DNA from 3 places in the Rhizobium sp. NPDC092011 genome. Region 1 is predicted to be linked to each of the others. Evidence: riboswitches for the same ligand, from Rfam matches in the RefSeq annotation. Region 1 holds a riboswitch; each other region holds the start of a gene.
What was found. Region 1 has a riboswitch for cobalamin ahead of ACIQJ2_RS24385 (LysR family transcriptional regulator). Riboswitches for the same ligand answer to the same signal wherever they lie in the genome.
Positions count from the first base shown of each region.

Region 1 (6,485 bases):
GCTTTTCGCGGCTTTTATAGTGGTTGTCAAAGAGCGTATCGATCATCGTCATCGGACCCGGCAGAGCCCATTTGATGGGCTGCTTGGTCTGCTTACGCAGGAACTTGGCGTCTTCGACGAAAACCGCCTTTTTGCGAGACACCGCGCCGACGACCGTAGGGACGCTCGCATCATAGCGATCCCGAATTCTGACGGTCTCGCGTTTTTCGAAATCAACCCCATCGAGATGCTCGATGAAGGTGGTCACGAAATGTTGGCGCGTCTGCTCGCCGTCGCTGACGATATCGATCCCTGCCTGCCGTTGATCGTCCAAGGATAAGCGCAAGGCGTCCTGTTTGCCCTCGATCAATTCCTCATCCTGCAATTTCCAGGGCGACCAGAGTTTTTCCGGCTCTGCAAGCCACGAGGGCTTTGGCAAGCTGCCGGCGGTTGACGTGGGCAACAGTGTTTTCATGATAGGCGGCCTTATGTTTCTGGTTCGTCAAATGGCGTGATTGGCAGACCATTGCTCAAGAACGGTCTTGTATGGTTTGATGAAGTGCTCCTCAGCAAACCTTCCCTGCTCAACAGCCAGCCGGCTACGCTCTTCGCGATCGTAGACAATACGGGTCAGTGAATAATCCTGATGCTTGAGACTTGGCTGATAACAGGCCCCTGCCGCGGAATTGGCGTTGTAGATCTCGGGCCGGTAAATCTTCTGAAAAGTCTCCATCGTACTGATGGTGCTGATGAGCTCGAGATTGGTATAGTCATCGAGCAGATCGCCGAGAAAATAAAAGGCAAAAGGCGCAACGCTATTCGGCGGCATGAAGAAGCGAACCTGCAGCCCCATTTTTTGGAAGTAGAGATCGGTCGACGACAATTCATCCTGCTGGTATTCGACGCCCAATACAGGATGCTGATTTCCAGTCCGACGGTATGTCTTGCTGCTTGAGGCGCTCAGACATATGACCGGCGGCTTGTGAAAATGCTCTTTGTAGGCATCAGAATTCACAAAACATTTGAACAGGTTGCCATGCAACTCGCCAAAATTCTCTGGCATGCCGAATGCGGCGCGATCCTTGTTGTACTCCGGCAGAACGACGCTGAAGTCGTAATCTCGGACGTAAGAGGAGAAATTATTCCCGACGATACCCTCGATGCGTTCGTTGGTCTTTCGATCAACGATGTTCGTTTTCAATATTTCGATCAGGGGGAAGGCATCATTGTTGCCTTCAGTAGCAATAGCCATTTCAACCGAAATGATTTCGAGTTCGACGCAATAGCGATCGCCTTTGGGATTATCCCAATGCGCCAGGGCGTTGAAACGATTATCAATCATCTTCAGGGCATTGCGGAGGTTTTCCTGACGGCTCTCCCCTCTCGCCAAATTGGCAAAGTTGGTCGTGATACGCGTGTTTTCTGAGGGGCGATAGTCCTCATCAAAAGTAATTCTCTTAATATTGAAATTGAATCGTTTATTCATCGCGATCGGACGTCCTATATCCCGATATAGATCCTGAGTCTTTTGATACATGATTCAGGATACACCGGATATTATTTGCCATTGCTTCAGCCGGCAGCCTTTGTGCTATCCGGACTTGAGAGCGTTGTGCGTTTTATGCCTGACACATCCATTAAGTAACAATGGTATTATCTCACGGAAGCATGAGCCGTGTTCATGATTTGCCGTAAGAGCCGCCTTAAAAGACGGCGCAGATAAAGGCGGACAGAAAAGTCATCCGCTTCGAACCCCGTAACAATCACTTCCTTGTATTCCGGTGATGAACGCCTTGACCACGCAAGCGACATAAGACATTGGTTCGTCATCGTGGTTCTGCGGACGGGAGTCCGGAGCTAAGAGGGAATTCGGTGAGGGTTTTGATCACAGCCTGAATCCGAAGCTGCCCCCGCAACTGTAAGCGGCGAGCGAACGTCCATCCATGTCACTGAGGCGCGCCTCGGGAAGGCGGACGAAAGCAACGACCCGCAAGCCAGGAAACCTGCCGCGATAGATAACGTCCACGGGCGGGGTGTCCCGGAGTGCCGCTTTCGCGTTCGGTACCCCTGTGCCGTCGTCTCTGCGTCATGCCGCCGCCTTGCCGAAACTTATGGTAATGCCAATGACAGAGACCGCGACGATAGAAAAGCCTGCCCAGCCCGCCTCGACAACCAAGCTCGTCGATACCGTCCTTCCCATTGGCGAAGGGCGGGCGTGACAATGCTGGACAGGCAACATCTGTCGATCCTGCGTGAAGTCGACCGCATGGGCAGCCTGACGGCTGCAGCGGAGCGGCTGAACGTCTCCCAGTCTGCCCTTAGCCACACGATCCGCAAGCTCGAAGAACGCTATGGCGTGGCGATGTGGGAAAAGGATGGCCGCACCCTTCGTCTCACCGAGGCCGGCCGCTACATCCTGACGCTTGCGCAGCGCGTTCTCCCCCAGATCGAAAGGGCTGAGGATGTCCTGTCGGATTATCGCCACGGCCAGCGAGGCTCTCTCAAGATCGGCATGGAATGCCATCCGTGCCACCAGTGGCTTATGGGTGTCACAAAGCCCTATCTCATGGAATGGCCGGATGTGGGCCTGGAGCTGACGACATCATTTGCCTTCGGTGGCGTTGCCGCTCTCACCGGATACGAAATCGACATCCTGATCACACCGGATCCGATCGAGATGCCCGCAATTCACTATCTGCCAGTGTTCGACTACGAATTGGTGCTTGCCGTTCCGGCCGACCATCCGCTGGCGCTGAAGCGTCATGCCGAACCTGCTGACCTGCTGGATGAGACGCTGTTCACCTATCCGGTACCGCCGGAGCGGCTGGATGTCTTCACGCAATTCCTAGTGCCCGCCAATTGTCGCCCGCGCCATCATCGGAATGTTGAAACGACTGAAATGATGCTTCAACTCGTGGCGGCAGGTCGCGGGGTTAGCGCCATTCCTGACTGGTTGGTGCGTCGGGAGGCGGCAGCACTGGGTGTCCGGCCAGTCCGCATCGGCCAGCACGGCATCAAAAAAAGCATCCACCTCGGATTAAGAGATGGCGACGACACTGTCGATTTCATCGCCGGGTTTCTCGCGACGTCGCGCCAGGCATCGGCCTAAAGCTGCAATAGTCATGACGGCATCGGCGCAGTGGAGCTTGCCGATCTCGATCGGTTCGCCACCTAGGCTGCGCCGATGACTTTGGCTATCGCGGGAGGAGTAGATCCAGCCGCCATATTCCAATGGGCAAACACCTCGAGAGTGCCGATTTCGATAAGCCGTGACAAACCGCCGGCGCATTCATCGGCCGGCCGTGTTTTTCCGGCAGGAAGTGCGAGGCAATCTTATGATGGCCAGGACCCCGCGTTCGTCGGCATAAAGAGCCGCGGGTTCGCAATGCATGTCCAAGCCACATGGTGCGACAGGTGTTCCCCCGGAAATGGATATCCGGATCGCACAAGACGGTACAAGTGTGATTGAGACAACTGCTCTCTAAGGAGTTCGAACCCCTGGCCCGCTGGTCATGCGGCAGGATGGCGGTGCTCAGTGTTTGAACGCTTTAGGCCAACGCGGGCGACCGCAACAGCTTAAAGAATATCTTCTCTCAAGGTTGCTCCATCGTCTTCTGCGACGACTCCCACGGTTCACCTCCTCCACCATCCGCTGGCTCGGCGGAAATGAAGCCGCACCGCGTGAACGATGATGCCGGCTCGAAAGCGATGCCGGCGGTAGATGGGTCAAGATCTCTCATCCCCATCATCGCTGATCAGATTCGAAGTTCCTATAAGGTTGGGATGTCAGGTAGTTCATGTCCCCATACAAAGACAGGATCCTATAAAGCCTGCTCCGCTGTGGCGAGCCACAGCGGAGCAGTCGTTATCATTGCTCTATTTCAAGCCGGCAATTGGAAGGCCCAATTGGCAATCAGCACGATGGCGAGGCCTCCAACCAGGGCCAGATATGGCAGAATTCCCGCCTTCTTCACGCCGAGGTCCTGGCCAACAAGACCCAGATCGTCCATAGCCCCGGCCGGGAATTTGCCGCCGTCACGCACATAATGCCGGTAGGCGAACACTGGCAGGATCAGGGCGGCAAAAGCAAAGCCGATCCAGAGTGCGTTGGCATAGCCCCAAACCTTGGCGCCTGCACCGAGGAAGAGCGCGTTGACGAAAGCCAGAACGGTGTTGAGACCGATCAGCCAGGACGGTGCCTTCCACGGACGCTCGACATGGCCGGAATCCATGCGGTGGATCCAGCCGGAGTTGAGATTGAGGAAGTTGAAGATGATGTAGCCGACGTTGGAGACGGCAAGTACGAAGAAATAGCCACTTGTGTCGGATGCAATGGCGAGAAGGGAGAGGTTGAAGGCGAAGTCCGTCCACATCGCCCTGGTCGGTGCACCATGCTCGTTCACGTGATCAAGATATTTCGGCAGCCATCCGTCCTTCGAGCCCTGATAGAGCGTGCGCGAAGACCCGGCCATTGCGGTCATGATGGCCAGGAACAGTGCCATGATCATCAGGATCACGAGGAGCTGGGTGACTATGCGGCCGGCACCGATCAGGCCGCCGAGCGCTTCGGCGACACCGGTGCCGTCGACGATACCGGGCGCCAGCATGCCAGCGTGGCCGAGCACGCCCTGGAAAGCAAAGGGCACCAGGAAGAAGAAGATGCAGCAGGCAAGACCCGAATAAAAGATCGCCTTGAAGGTGTCGGTCTTCGGATTTTTAAGTTCTCGAGTGTAGCAGACCGCGGTTTCAAACCCGTAGGTCGACCAGGCGGCAATGTAGAGACCACCCAGGAAAAGCGTCCAGCCACCATTGCTCCAGGTTCCATCTGTCCCGGCATAGGCGGCCGTCGGCGGCACCAGACCGGTGACGTTGCTGGAGACGATCTGGCCGCTGACAATTGGATAGATGCCAATGATAAGCAGCGGGACGAGGACGATGATCGCCAGCCATTTCTGCACACTTGCCGTCTCGGAGATACCGCGGTGCTGGATTGCAAATATGATCAGCATCAGAATGCCACCGATGAAGAAGGTGGCGTTGATGTTGGCCATTGCGAGGAATGGAATATTGAAGCTGACGAGAGACCAGTTGCGAATGGCAGGCGTCAAAGCGGCGACGCCATCGGCGCTCAGTAGCGCTTTTACTGCATCTTGCGGCGATGTGCCGGCATGGGCCGTAATGTATTCGGCGACACGCGGGCTATCGACTGCAACCGACGTCGCATGGGCAGTGATCCAACTCAGCACCGCTTGCGAATCCGCGGCCGGGATCGGGAAAAAGGCATTGAGAATATAACCGGCTGCGATGGCACAGCCGAGCGACAGCACCGGCGACCATGCGAACCAGTTGCACCAGACCGAAAGCGGCGCGATGAACTTCGAATAGCGCAGCCATGCCGTTGCGCCATAGACCGATGCACCGCCTGACTTGTTGGCGAACATGCCGGCAATCTCGGCATAGGTAAAAGACTGCAGGAACCCCATGACCATCGAAATGATCCAGACGACGAAGGCAAGCTTGCCTGTCGTGCCGGCGATGCCGCCGATGGAGAAGAGAACAAGTGGCGGCACGCCCGCAGCCACCCAGAACGCGCCCTTCCAGTCGAGCGCGCGTATAAGCTTACCTTCGGTGCCAGCGGAAACGCCGGCGTCCACAATATCCGTCATTGGTGATATTCCCCATCTTTGTTCCGGACGTATCTTCGTACGTCTCCCTGAACGTGCCTCCCATGGCATTACGGGGCTTGCTGGAGGTTTTCATGAGCCGAGTCTGTGCGCGGGTTCCAGATGCATGCCCTTTATGCATAGTGAAGATATTTTCTTTTTAGTCAACATCACTTTACTTTCGGACGGCATTTTGTCAGCATGATTCCAGTGTGGTGAGGCACATCAATTTCCCGAGAGGGCTATATGCGAGATCTCCATCCGCCGATCGCCGGAATTCGGCCCGTGTCGGCAAGTACTATCCGCTATCCAGGCATTTCGACACTGCCGCACGACACCGAACGCTATCGTTGCAAGGGGGGTGGTACGCTGGTCTTGCGTGTGGAACCCGGCGATCGCGCAACACTGCGCGACTGCGAGGGCGGCCAGGTATGCGAGCTCGCCTTCCTCGACGATAAGGGTCGTTTTCAGTCCGAAGGATTGGGTACCGCCTTTAACTGCGAAGCCGAGGGATTGAAATCCATCCTGTCCTCCGGAGAGGAGAGCGCCTCACGTGTGCGTGCGGCGCTGCAACGACGCGGCGCCGATATCGCCTCTGCGGGGGCACTACGCCTCTTCGGCGAAGCCTCTCCGCCGGGCAGCCGGGCCGAGTTCACCATTGCTCTCAAGGGTTTGCTGATCGTCTGCGCTCCCGGGGCGTCCATGTCGCCGGAGGCACAGGACACGGCAACACCCGTTGAAGTGAGGATCAGGCGTGCGACGATCCTGCGGGATTACATCTCCGCCCTGCCCGAACCGCTCGCCGACCCGATAGAGGATATCCGCATCAGAGCGGCAACCGCG
Region 1 is NZ_JBIVSO010000007.1:8,015-14,499, reverse strand. Features, by position in the region: gene ACIQJ2_RS24395 (methionine synthase) at 1-454, opposite strand, end outside; gene ACIQJ2_RS24390 (DUF1852 domain-containing protein) at 482-1,465, opposite strand; cobalamin riboswitch at 1,795-2,005, shown strand; gene ACIQJ2_RS24385 (LysR family transcriptional regulator) at 2,201-3,088, shown strand; gene ACIQJ2_RS24380 (APC family permease) at 3,861-5,645, opposite strand; gene ACIQJ2_RS24375 (DUF1989 domain-containing protein) at 5,889-6,485, shown strand, end outside.

Region 2 (6,485 bases), on a different contig from region 1:
CAGAGCCCGCATCTCGTCAAAGCGGACCTCCGCCCCCGCCGAAAACCTCATCGTTTCAGACCAGGCGCGCTGCCATACAGGCGCTGCGGGTCATGATTGCCTGCACAGTAACCTATGCGCTTTCCCAACTGCTCAATCTTCAGCAGGGCTATTGGGCTGTGTTCACCGTATTGATCGTTATGCAGGCATCGGTGGGCGCAACCGCCGGAATGGCCGTTGACCGCTTGGTTGCGACGGTCGCGGGAGCGGTGCTTGGCGGTGCGGCAGTGTTCGTGACGCCGCACGAGCCGCTTCCCATCGGAATTGCACTGATCAGCGTCGTCGGCTTCGCCAGTTTCGTTTCCGTGCGAGCGCCGCGTCTGAAGAACGCCGGACTAACGGCCGCGATCGTGATGCTGACCCATTCGCAAACGGTCCCGGTGGGGATTTTCGTGCTTGATCGCATTGCGGAAATCACGCTGGGAGGTGTCATCGGCGTCCTTGCTAGCCTCTTCATCCTGCCGACCCGTTCGCGAACGGTCGTGCTCGACCGTTTCGCATCAGCACTCGACGTCATGGCGCAGATCATGCGCACGCTTGCGACCGCCGCCGAAAAGGGCGAAGCGGTCTCGGCGGCAGAGGCCAATATCGGGTTGCGGCAATCGCTGGTCGCCACGGAAGCTCTGTTGACCGATGCGCAGCGCGAGCGATCGCTGTGGTTGGCAAAGCAGGGGATCTCCGATGCTATTCCGCGCTCGTTGTGGCGCATCCGCAATGACATGACCTATGTCAGCCATCTGTTTGAGGCGCCGTTTCCCGCCGAGGTCGTAGAGGCGCTTGGCTTGCAGGCCGGGCAGGTTCTGCGTGCACAGGCCGGTTTTGCCGAGGCCTGTGGCAAAGCTCTGAGGGAAGGAGGCGATATCGATCCAGGCCGTCTGTCCGAGGCGAACGGCGCTTTCGAAGCGGCCTTCGAAGCATTTCAGCATTCAGAAGCTGCCCAAGCGGTTGGGTTCAGTGACAGTGGGCGCTTGTTCGGTTTCGATTTTACAGTGCGCCGCATACGACAAAATTTTCTCGATCTCGCTGACCGCATCCGCGAGAGCCGAGGCGATGAAGGCGATCGGCCGGCCTGAACATTCCGGCTGGTCTTGGAAAATCTCCCTTTTCATCGGGTTCCATCCGAAAGCAGGGCCATGCAGAGATAAGCCCGCCGATGGGAGTTTTTCTCGACAACTCCCGCGTCGATATCGACGTCGTGCTCGGGAAATAGCGTTGGCCCGCTGGGCACATCCGCTGGTTTTGGGCCTCCGGAGCGGCGCGTTGTGAATTATGGCAATTCGGCTTTTACCATCCATTAAAGGTTGAAGTTCGATATGCTAAATCATGGATAGGGTGTCGCGTCGATATGATCTGGACTATGTCAGGGTCGCAGCTTTCATGCTGCTGATCGTCTATCATGTCAGCTTGATGTTCAACTCAAGAACCTTTCTGCTGAAGGCGCCGGACAGCTCTGCCGTCTTTGATCTCATTTATTTATGGACGCATCCTTGGCGGATGTCTCTGCTCTTTATTATTTCAGGAACGGTGACGGGTATCTTGCTGACGCGGCAATCTCCGGATGCGCTAAGAAGTGCTCGCACAAGGCAATTGCTGATACCTTTGCTGCTAGGGCTCCTATTTCTGATACCTCCCCAGATCTATGTGTGGTTGAACGCAGGTTTGGACGTGAACGTCAGCTTCTATGACGTGTTCTGGCACTATGCGACCTGGACGCCGATACTCTTGCCGAATGGTGAGCTGGCCCAGCTCGCCGGCATGCAGCATTTGTGGTATCTCGCCTACCTCTGGATTTATACAGCCATCCTGACGCTTGCGGTGTCGGTTCGGCCGCAACTCTTGGTTCATGCGGGCGATAGGCTTGCCTCCTGGCTGACCGGAAAATGGCTTCTCATACTGCCCGTCATACTCTTCGTGCTGTTGCGGCTCGTGCTCAGGCCGGCATTCCCGCCGACGCCCAACATGTTGGGGGACTGGTATAGTCACGCCGTCTATATCGTATGCTTCTTTATCGGAGCGGCGATGGCGACGCGCGATGACTATTGGGATGACGTGGTCGACATGCGGAAACCGGCCTTGGGCGTGGCGTCGGCGTGCGCATTGGTCTTGGCGTTGCTCTTTGTCGTTATGCCGGCCGCCGAGCCTGAAAAATGGCGCCTGCTTTTGGGAAGGGCACTTGGAGGCACCTTTCAATGGTGTGCTATCGTCGCCGTTCTCGGCTATGCCAAGATCTGGTGCAAAGTCGAAAATGCCTTAATCCGCTATCTCAATCGAGCCATTCTCACCTACTACGTGCTCCATCAGACCGTCATGCTGCTTATCGCCTACGCATTGGATCAGCTCGGACTGATGTCTGCTTCGCTATTCGTCCCCATTGTCGTTGCCACCCTTGCGATCTGTGCACTGCTTTACGAGTTGAAGCGTCATCTTGAAGCTTCCTGCAAAGCCGTGTTCTCCACGCGCTTCGCCTGAGCTAGCCGAGCGATGGAACCGGCCGTGACGGCCGGTTTCCTTCATGTGGCTGGGACGATGTCAGTTGCGCTGGGGAGGTTGCGCGATCTCAGTGGGTCGCGCCCGATCCTCCGGCGGCGACAATGGCAAAGGGCTGTCCTTCCACGGGAATATTGCCGACCTCCTTCAAGGTTTCGGCATCGATCAGACGCACCTCGCTGTGACGGGGATCGGTTATGGCGATGAGATTGCCGGCAACGGCCAGACGCGGCCGCGGATCGCGCCAATGGCCATCCTTGCTGTAGGGCTCGGTCACGCTCTCGGACTTTGCGATCACGCCGTCGACCGTGTCGATGAGATGCAGTTTTCCTTCTTCCGTCAGGACGTAGGCATGCCGTGGCTTCGCCGGATCCAGCACGAAGTCCACGCGCCGCGTCGGTAGCTCGATCAGCCTATAGGGATTGGCTTTATCATCGGGGTCGATCAGGACGATAGTCTGTTCGCCGTAGTTGCCAAGGAAGAATTGCATGGACGTGCCGCCGAGCAAGGTCGAGACCTTGCCTTTCGGCATCGCCGTGCCGTAGGCGAGCATGTCGACCTTCGGACCGTCGATCCCGCCGGGGCGTACGATGAGGACGCCTTCCTCGCAGCCGAAGGCGACCAGCCGGGCAGATGTCGCTTCGCCATGCAGTCCGGTGCAGGGCGCGACTTGTCCTACCTGCTGGCCCGCGCGATCGAGTACCCGCAGACCGAGACGCGGCGGCAGCTCGCCTTCTTTCACGGCTAAGTCCATGTTGGGCACCGACACGAGCAGATGGTTGCCCATTGGCACGGCGACACCATGATGGGCCGCGGTGGTGCCGAAAGCCCGAATGTCGGCTTTGCCCTCGGCAAGATCGGTTTCCGACAGGAGGTCGAACTTGCCGCCGCGATCATAGAAGATCGCTACATCGTTTGCATGGCTCACCACATGGCCAGGTTTTTCTCCCTTCACCACGGTTGCAAGCAGTTTCGGGTCGGAAAGCTTGATATCGCGATGATCGCCATGATCGGAAAGCGATATGCCTGTGTCGATGGCATGCACCACATTCTTGTCGCCCTGTACGGCAAAGACGGTTTTGCCGGTTTGGGTGAGCGAAAGCGCGGCATATCCGTCGATGTCGAAGCGGCCTATTTCGCGGCCGCTCCGAACATCGAATGCGCGAACAATCGGCAGGCTATGATCGGCGACAAATAACCTCCAGCTTTCCGCCGTGTTCTCTTCTTCGGCGAGGGAGGGAAATGGAAATAGCAATGCGCACGCCAGCGAGGAGGCGGCCAGGAGGGTTGCAGAGCGGGAGCAAAACATGGGTGATCCTTTATGTAATAACATTACATGCCTATTGTTATAAAGTAACATCTGAGTTGTCCAGCCCCGCAGATGCAGGGATTGGTGGTGCTATCCACATATTATCAACACTGAAATTGGAGCAGGCGCGCGGAACCAGTTGACGCAATTTTAACCTCATATACTATATATAGTGTTCGAGGTTCCTTCGATTCGCAAGGATTGGAGGCGAAGATGGGAATCCGGTCGACGGACATGATGGTCGTCAAGCCGGAGCTGCCCCCGCAACTGTGAGCGGCGAGCGTTCGTTCGACATGGCCACTGGGACACATGTGTCTTGGGAAGGCAAGATCGGATGCTGCGACCCGCGAGCCAGGAGACCTGCCTCGAGCATAGCGTCCACGGGCGGGGTGTCCGGGTGGCGAGCGGGGAACTGTGCGGCATGACCGCCGGCGTCTTCGCTCCCGCGAATGCCCCGCATGAATTACTTCGGGGTGAAGTCCATGTTTTTGAGTACCCATATTCGGCTACGTGAATGACGGTCGTTTAAGCGACCGACCGCGCGCCGCATCCGTCTTCATTTTCATCCTGCAATGCGGGCATCGTCTGGTGCCCGAACACTTTCGCACGCCTATAAGACACACGAGGACATCCAATGAGCATTACCGTCTACAGCAAGCCCGCCTGCGTTCAATGCACCGCGACCACCCGCGCGCTCGACCGCCAGGGTATCGATTACACCATCATTGACGTGTCCACCGATAACGCCGCCTACGAGCTGGTGCAGGGCCTCGGCTACCGTCAGGTACCGGTCGTCATCGCCGGTGAGCAGCACTGGGCCGGTTTTCGTCCTGACATGATCAGCGCCCTCGCCTGAGGAGTTGGGCGGTGGGTGAGCTCGTCTATTTTTCCAGCAGATCCGAGAACACTCATCGCTTTGTTGCCAAGCTTGCCTTGCCGGCCGCTCGTATCCCGCTGTCAGCGGGGGAGGAGCTTCGAGCTACCCGCCCTTATGTCCTCATCGTGCCGACCTATTGCGGCGAAGGAGGCAAGGGTGCCGTGCCCAAGCAGGTGATCCGTTTCCTCAACGATGCGGATAACCGTTCGAACATCCGCGGGGTCATCGCCGCGGGCAACAGCAACTTCGGGGCGACCTACGGTATCGCCGGCGACATTATCTCTACCAAATGCAAAGTGCCGTTTCTGTATCGGTTCGAGCTTTTGGGAACGGAGGAGGATGTCGCCAATGTCAGACACGGATTGGAACGATTTTGGACACGCTAACGCTTGACCGGCCAGCGAAGGCCACGGAAACGGCATTGGACTATCACGCCCTCAACGCCATGCTGAATCTCTATGACGAGCAGGGGATGATCCAGCTCGACAAGGACCGCATGGCGGCCAAGCAGTATTTCCTTCAGCACGTCAATCAGAACACCGTCTTCTTCCATAATCTGCGGGAGAAGCTGGATTACCTGGTGACTGAGGGGTACTACGAGCAAGAGGTGCTGGATCAGTATTCGTTCAATTTCGTGCGTGATCTCTTCGATCACGCCTATGCGAAGAAGTTCCGTTTTCCGACGTTCCTCGGTGCTTTCAAATATTACACCAGCTACACGCTGAAGACCTTCGACGGCAAGCGCTATCTGGAGCGCTACGAAGACCGCATCTGCATGGTGGCGCTGGCGCTGGCACAAGGCAACGAAGCCCTGGCCAAGGACATGGTCGACGAGATCATCTCTGGCCGCTTTCAGCCGGCGACGCCGACCTTCCTCAATGCCGGCAAAAAGCAGCGCGGCGAGCTCGTCTCGTGCTTCCTGCTGCGGGTCGAGGACAATATGGAATCGATCGCACGCGGCATCAATTCCGCGCTGCAGCTTTCCAAGCGCGGCGGCGGCGTGGCGCTATCGCTGACCAACATCCGCGAGGCCGGTGCACCGATCAAGCAGATCGAGAACCAGTCCTCCGGCATCATCCCTGTGATGAAGCTGCTCGAGGATTCCTTCTCCTACGCCAACCAGCTTGGAGCCCGCCAGGGAGCTGGTGCCGTCTATCTCAATGCCCACCATCCCGACATCATGCGCTTCCTCGATACCAAGCGCGAAAATGCCGACGAGAAGATCCGTATCAAGACCCTGTCGCTCGGTGTCGTCGTTCCGGATATCACCTTCGAACTCGCGAAGAACAATGACGATATGTACCTGTTCTCGCCTTACGATGTGGAGCGCATTTACGGCGTCCCCTTCACTGAAATTTCGGTGACCGAAAAATATCGCGAAATGGTCGCCGACAGCCGCATCAAGAAGAAGAAGATCAAGGCGCGCGATTTCTTCCAGGTCATCGCCGAGATCCAGTTCGAGAGCGGCTATCCGTACATCATGTTCGAGGACACGGTGAACAAGGCCAATCCGATCGCCGGACGCATCACCATGAGCAATCTCTGCTCGGAAATTCTGCAGGTGAGCGAAGCCAGCAAGTATAATGATGACCTTTCCTACGAGCACATGGGCAAGGACATCTCCTGCAACCTGGGTTCGCTGAATATTGCCGCGGCGATGGATTCCGCCGATTTCGGCAAGACCATCGAAACCTCCATTCGGGCGCTGACGGCCGTCTCGGACATGAGCCATATCTCCTCCGTGCCTTCGATCGAAAAGGGCAATGACGACAG
Region 2 is NZ_JBIVSO010000001.1:1,359,673-1,366,157, forward strand. Features, by position in the region: gene ACIQJ2_RS06230 (FUSC family protein) at 1-1,112, shown strand, start outside; gene ACIQJ2_RS06235 (acyltransferase family protein) at 1,363-2,508, shown strand; gene ACIQJ2_RS06240 (hypothetical protein) at 2,597-3,835, opposite strand; cobalamin riboswitch at 3,998-4,218, shown strand; gene nrdH (glutaredoxin-like protein NrdH) at 4,470-4,691, shown strand; gene nrdI (class Ib ribonucleoside-diphosphate reductase assembly flavoprotein NrdI) at 4,703-5,098, shown strand; gene nrdE (class 1b ribonucleoside-diphosphate reductase subunit alpha) at 5,086-6,485, shown strand, end outside.
Region 2: it holds a riboswitch for cobalamin, as region 1 does, so the genes downstream of both, nrdH (glutaredoxin-like protein NrdH) here and ACIQJ2_RS24385 (LysR family transcriptional regulator) in region 1, are expected to answer to the same signal.

Region 3 (6,485 bases), on a different contig from region 1:
GCCGGCGTCAAGGCTGCGATCGAAGAGATGCGGACGCGCGGCGTCGCCACGATCGACAGCAGGGACGCGCTTGCCTAAAATCAGGCAGGCGGAGCTAAACCTTCTCTAAGGAAACTAATGCAGACTGGCCCCGATCAATGACATACCGGGGCGTTCGAGTGCAATCGATTACCATCAACGGGCGATTTCTCAGCCAGCCATTATCCGGCGTACAACGCTTTGCACGCGAATTGACGCTGGCGCTTGACCGCAAGATCGCCGCAGGTGCGGTACCGTCTACGTTGAAGGGTGCAAGATGGCGCTTGGCGGTGCCGCGCCATACGCGCGTCGACATCGGTCTTTCCGCCATAGAAGTCGATTCTTTCGGCTCAGGCCCCGGTCATATTTGGGAACAGACATCTCTGCTTTCGCGATCGCGCGGCAGCCGGCTGATCGGCTTCGGCGGCAGCGGTCCTCTCCTGCATCGCCGCCAAATGGTGGTCATCCATGACGCGACCATCTTCCGGCACCCGCAATCCTTCAAACGCAGCTACCGCATGCTGCATGGCGCCCTCGGCACGGTGCTCACCCGCACCGCCAAGATCGGCACGGTCTCGGAGTTTTCGCGCGACGAACTTGCCTCCGTTTTCCGGGTCCCCGCAAGCGGCATCGATGTGGTCTACAATGCCGTCGATCACTTCGCCGCCATTCAACCCGATGAGGCCATCATCCAGCGGCTCGGATTACAGACCAACGGCTTCTTCCTTCTCGTCGGTACGATGAAGCCGAACAAGAATCTCGATTTCGCCATTCGCGCCTTCGAAACCCTTGGCGATGAAAACCAGAAACTCGTGGTTGTCGGCGGCACAGCTCCGACCGTGTTCGAGGCCGACGGGCCGCAGTCCAGTGACAGGCAGCTCTTTCCCGGTCGCCTCACGGATGCAGAGATCGCCGCGCTGGAACGACATGCCACGGCCTTCGTCTTTCCCAGCCTCTATGAAGGCTTCGGCATTCCGCCGCTCGAAGCCATGACGCAGGGTTGCCCGGTGCTGGCCGCCGATATCCCCGCTGTCCGCGAAGCCTCGGGCGATGCTGCGCTCTACTTCGATCCCACCAGGCAGGACGAGCTTGTCGCCGCCATGCAGAGGATTGCCGCAGACGGCGCTTTGCGTGAGGATCTGCGCCGACGCGGCCACGAGAATGTCGCGCGCTTCTCCTGGAACAGCAGTGCGGAGCGTGTGCTATCCATGCTGGAGGCCCTCTGACGGATCTAACTTCGGGCTTGCGGCCGGAACATCGTGACGAAATAGCTGTGAAGGCCGAGCACGCAGAACACAGCGCCACCGACAACGCCAATCGTCACCGATATCCAAAGTGAATACTCAAAGCCGGCCGTTGCAAGTACCGGCACGGCGAGACCGATGGCGGAGAAAATGACCGGCCGCCAGATGAAGCTGAAGGGCAGCAAAGTGAGCACCTTCACCCCGATCGCCATTGCCACCAGCGCACCGATCATACCGCCGAACATGAGCGCCGCATCGTCGAACGAGCCGAAATAGCCGCCAAGCAGCGTCCCGACATTCAGCAGGACGCAATCGACCAAAGCCAACAGGAAAATCATCAGCAATCGGCGCTGAAGGTGCGCAGGCGTCGGCGACATGTTCAATGTCAGGGCGCGGCACACCGAAAGACCGACGACAAAAGGCGCGCCTGCAAGAAATCCGTCGCGCAAGCCAGCCGAAATAACCAGATGCGCCACGGGCTGCAACAGGGCGAAAATGCCGGCCGCGGTCATCAATGTAAGGCCGGTCAGCAGCGAATAGTAATCTCCAAGCTGTTTCCTGAACGCAGGAGTTATACCATCGCGATCATGGGAGGCGACCACATCCGGATATTGAATGGCCTGCAGTGCCGAAACGATCAGCACGAACGGCCGCTGCAGCAGATCGAGCGCCAGCAATGCGCCTGCAGCCCCGCCCGCCCCTAACGCCGCCGTCAGGATCGACTTCAAGCCCAACGGCGCAAGCATACCGAGCACCGAGGCGCTGGCCGCAACGCTGCCATAAACAAAATGCTTGCGGATCAGCGCTGGCTCGAGACGCGCCGCTTCGCGCAGACTGTCGCGGGTCAGAAATATGGCCCACGAGCCGTAGGCAACATAGCCGGCGAGCAACCCTATGATCGTGCAGGTGAAGTTTGGAGTAACCATTGCTCCGGCGAGCGTACCGACGGCAAGAATGGTGGCGCGGGATCCCTGCAGTCGGGAAAAGGCGCGAAACTCCTGGCGAAAGCGCAGCATGGTGAGATGAAGATCGCTTCCGCCCTGCAAAACCGCAACAAGAGCGCCAAGCATCGCAATCTCGCGGGGAACCGAAAAGAAGATCGACGCGGATGCAGCGACCAGGCAGATCATCGCGCATACGGCAAACTCGACGGTCAGCGCCTTTCGCTCCAGTGCTTCGCTCCCGGGCGTCGAACCCGGATAGAAGCGGCTGCAGGCATGGCGGATCCATTCGAAGCAGAAGATCGCCGCAAACTGGCTGATGGTGATGAAAAGCGAGTAGGCCGCGTAATCCGCCGGCGCAAGCAAATGCGCTATTGCGATCAGCAGCCCGAATGCCACGGCCGCCTGATAGAAATATGCCGCCAATGCCACGATCTTTGCCATGCGGTCAGCTAACAGCAAAAGATTGAGAAAAGCGCTAATCCCGGGAAAGCCTTAGGAACCGAATACTAAGGGCCGCGCGCAAGCAGGTGGATGGCAGGCATATGTGCCAAGACGCGCCGGCCACGCCAGATGGCATTTCATTCCTCGAAAATCTGCTCGATCGGCGGAGCCTGGAGCAACGGCGCCAGAGAGACGATCATCTTCCACATCATGCCTTCAACCGCATCGTGATGGATGAGCCAGGGCAATCAGGAAGCACGCACTCGCCGCGTCAAACTCATCGCTCGACGACGACAGGCTTGTGGTTTGCATCAACGGCAACCATCACGAAATGTCCCGTCGCCGTGATATGTCGCTCTCCGCTGAGAAGGTTCTCGGAGTAGAGGACCGTCTGCACTTTCATTGAGGTCCGCCCGATTTCGATGACCTCGGCGCAAACCTCGACAATCTCGCCAACGACGATAGGGCGGGAAAAGTCGATGCGCTCCGAAGACGCCAGTACCGTCAACCTCCCGGAAAGTCTCGATGCGGCAATGAAGGCAGCCTTCGTCATGTAGGCCACCGCTTCGCCGCCAAACATTTTTCCGGCGCTATTGGCCTGATCGGGAAATACAATATCCACCATCGCCGCGCCTTCGCTTCGGGGCGGCTCGGCTTGCGATTTAAGTGGTGGCAATATCCAGTCAGACGCGCTTTGCTCCTCGGGGATCGCAACCATGTGAAAGACGCCGCGTGTGCAAACATGCCGCTCCCGGCCGGCGATGGCCTCCGCAACCATTTCCACCTCGATCGTCAGGGAACGACGCCCGGCCCTGACGGGAAGCGCTGTAAATTCGACGATATGACCGATGCGAGCCGGTTGTCTGAAATCAACCCGTTCGCAAGAGGCGGTCACGAAAGGCGCGCGGCCGTATCTTGTGGCGGAGATGAAGGCGACGCGATCCATCAACGCAAGGCCTGCGCCTCCGAAAAAGGTGCCATGGTGGTTGGTATCGCCTGGAAAGACGATGTCGATCAGTGTTGTGGGAGACTGCGTGTGAACCCCGGAAGGCGTATTTGACATAAGAGCACTACCATCTCGATTGGAAGGCAGGGCAATGGAATGACGCATCGGCGCCGGGCATAGACATGCCGGTCGCAAAGCGGCACACCGGGACACCCCGCCCGTGGACGTTATCTGTAGCGGCAGGTCTCCTGGCTCACGGTTCATCACCGCCGTCCGTCTTCCCAAGGAGGCTCCCTCAGTGACATCTTGGACGACGGCTCGCCGCTTACAGTTGCGGGGGCAGCTCCGGCATTGTGACCGGATTCCCTCTTAGCTCCGGACCAAAGGTCCGCAGAACCGTTACAACGCAGCAATGTCCGATGTTCGAGAGCCGGTCAAGGCGTGGCAGGGGCCACCGCCTCATTTCCGTCTCGCCTCTTCACCCAGCCAGGCGATAACCGTCTCCAGGGCCGCCGATTTCCGGTAGCGTGGCCAGACCATGTAAAAATCGGAGGGACCGCTTAGCGATCCCTCGACGATCTGTATCAGGCGCCCTTCAGCCAAGTCTCGGGCAACGAAATCCCGGTTGGCAAGCACGATGCCCTGCCCGGCAATGGCAGCTTCGATGGCGTGTGAGGTCTGGTTGAAACTGATCCCCTTGTAGGGTGCCTGCGCCGCGCCTCCGAAATGCCTGTCGATGAATTCCGGCCAGGAATTATGGGCATCATGCAGAAGCACGTAACCTGCAAGCTCCTCCGAGGTAGTCGGCGGCTTTCGCTCAAGCAGCAGCACCAGGCTGCAAACCGCAATGATTTCCTGCTCGAATAGCAACTCCGTCGCCAGTCCTGGACCGAAGGGTGGTCTGCCATAGCGCACGGCAAGGTCCACCCCATCGGCCTGAAAGCCAGACATGCGCTCCGTCGCGAGAATATGGAGGTCGAGATCCGGATGACGCGCCGTAAAATCCGGCAGGCGTGGGATCAGCCATTTCGATGCGAATGTCGGCGTGGTGCTGATCGTAAGCCTGACGGGCTGTGGCTTAAGATCGCCAGTCGCCTGAGCGATGATTTCAAAGGCACGCCTGATATCGGCGAAATAGCCACGCCCCTCGCCCGTCAAGACAAGACTTCGCGGCATCCGCTCGAACAACTTGACTCCGAGCTCCGCCTCCAGCCCGCGCACCTGCTGGGCCACAGCGCCTTGCGTAACACCGAGTTCCTCGGCGGCAAGCCTGAAGCTATGATGCCGCGCAGATACCTCGAACGCCTTGAGACCATTCAGAGAAGGAAGTTTACCGACTGAGCCATCCATGCGATAGTTTTTCTACTGACAAATAAGAGCGTAACTGCTTCGCCCACGCGCAGGAAAGATGATATTTCATCGGTAAATTTGAGGCAAGAAACTCTATCCGAACGAGATGAAAGAGGAACCGAAAATGTCGATAGAAAAAGTGGCTGTTATCACAGCGGGCGGCAGCGGCATGGGTGCGGAGAGCGCCAGACGCCTTGCTGCCGATGGTTTCAAGGTAGCCATTCTGTCCTCCTCCGGAAAAGGTGAAGCGCTGGCACAAGAGCTTGGCGGCATCGGCATCACGGGCTCGAACCAGTCGAATGACGACCTCAAGCGACTGGTCGACACGACCATGGAGAAATGGGGACGGATCGACGTGCTCGTCAACAGCGCCGGCCACGGCCCCCGCGCTCAGATCCTTGAGATCACCGACGAGCAATGGCACACCGGCCTAGACGTCTATCTAATGAACGTCATCCGTCCGACGCGCCTCGTCGCCCCCATCATGCAGAAGCAGAAGTCCGGCGCGATCGTCAACATCTCCACCGCCTGGGCGTTCGAACCCTCGCCAATGTTCCCGACCTCGGCAGTCTTCCGCGCGGGACTTGCTTCCTACACCAAGATTTTCGCCGACACCTATGCCGCAGACAATGTGCGGATGAACAACGTCCTGCCCGGCTGGATCGATAGCCTCCCGGCAACCGAGGAGCGCCGCGAGACCGTGCCGATGCAGCGTTACGGCACCAGCGCCGAAATCGCCGCCACCGTCGCCTTCCTCGCCTCGGATGGCGCCGGCTACATCACCGGCCAGAACCTCAAGGTCGACGGCGGCTTGACCCGCTCGGTGTAACCTCGACACGAGACGACATCATATCGCATTCGCTCTCCCGGGCCTCGCCTCGGAGAGCGATTTCATTTGGGGTATGCTTTGGGAAGCGAGGCTATATCCAAGGCAGCTACGCGAGGTTTCCAGTTACCAGTCTCGCACCTGCAATATCATCCTCCCGACAGGACAGGCAGCGGATTGGACAACATCCCCACGCCCACCACATCACGCGCCTTGAATTGCCTTTTTGCACTGCACACGTTAGAACGGCCCGCCGAATTCTAGGGACGGAAACGGGCGGTGTGAGGCGGCACTGCCTTGGGAGGAGTGCCATTATGGATGTCATCAGCACGATAGCCACCTTGCGTGAACGGCTCGGCGAACATCGCAAAGCCGGTCGCAGCATCGGCCTGGTGCCGACCATGGGCTACCTTCATGCCGGCCATATGGAGCTGGTTTCCCGCGCCAAAGCCGAGAACGATATCGTCGTCACCTCGATCTTCGTCAATCCACTGCAATTCGGCGCCAATGAGGATCTGGCGAAATATCCGCGCGATCTTGAGCGCGACAGCGCCATGCTGCGCGAGGCAGGTGTCGATTTCCTCTTCGCACCCGAAGTGGCTGATATGTATCCGCGCCCCATGGAAACTGTAGTCGACGTGCCGAAGCTTGGCACGGAACTCGAAGGCGCGGTCCGCCCTGGACATTTTGCCGGTGTCGCAACCGTTGTCACCAAG
Region 3 is NZ_JBIVSO010000002.1:710,845-717,329, reverse strand. Features, by position in the region: gene pncA (bifunctional nicotinamidase/pyrazinamidase) at 1-78, shown strand, start outside; gene ACIQJ2_RS11880 (glycosyltransferase family 4 protein) at 159-1,244, shown strand; gene ACIQJ2_RS11875 (hypothetical protein) at 1,250-2,647, opposite strand; gene ACIQJ2_RS11870 (acyl-CoA thioesterase) at 2,925-3,710, opposite strand; cobalamin riboswitch at 3,814-4,009, opposite strand; gene ACIQJ2_RS11865 (LysR substrate-binding domain-containing protein) at 4,053-4,943, opposite strand; gene ACIQJ2_RS11860 (SDR family oxidoreductase) at 5,068-5,772, shown strand; gene panC (pantoate--beta-alanine ligase) at 6,084-6,485, shown strand, end outside.
Region 3: it holds a riboswitch for cobalamin, as region 1 does, so the genes downstream of both, ACIQJ2_RS11870 (acyl-CoA thioesterase) here and ACIQJ2_RS24385 (LysR family transcriptional regulator) in region 1, are expected to answer to the same signal.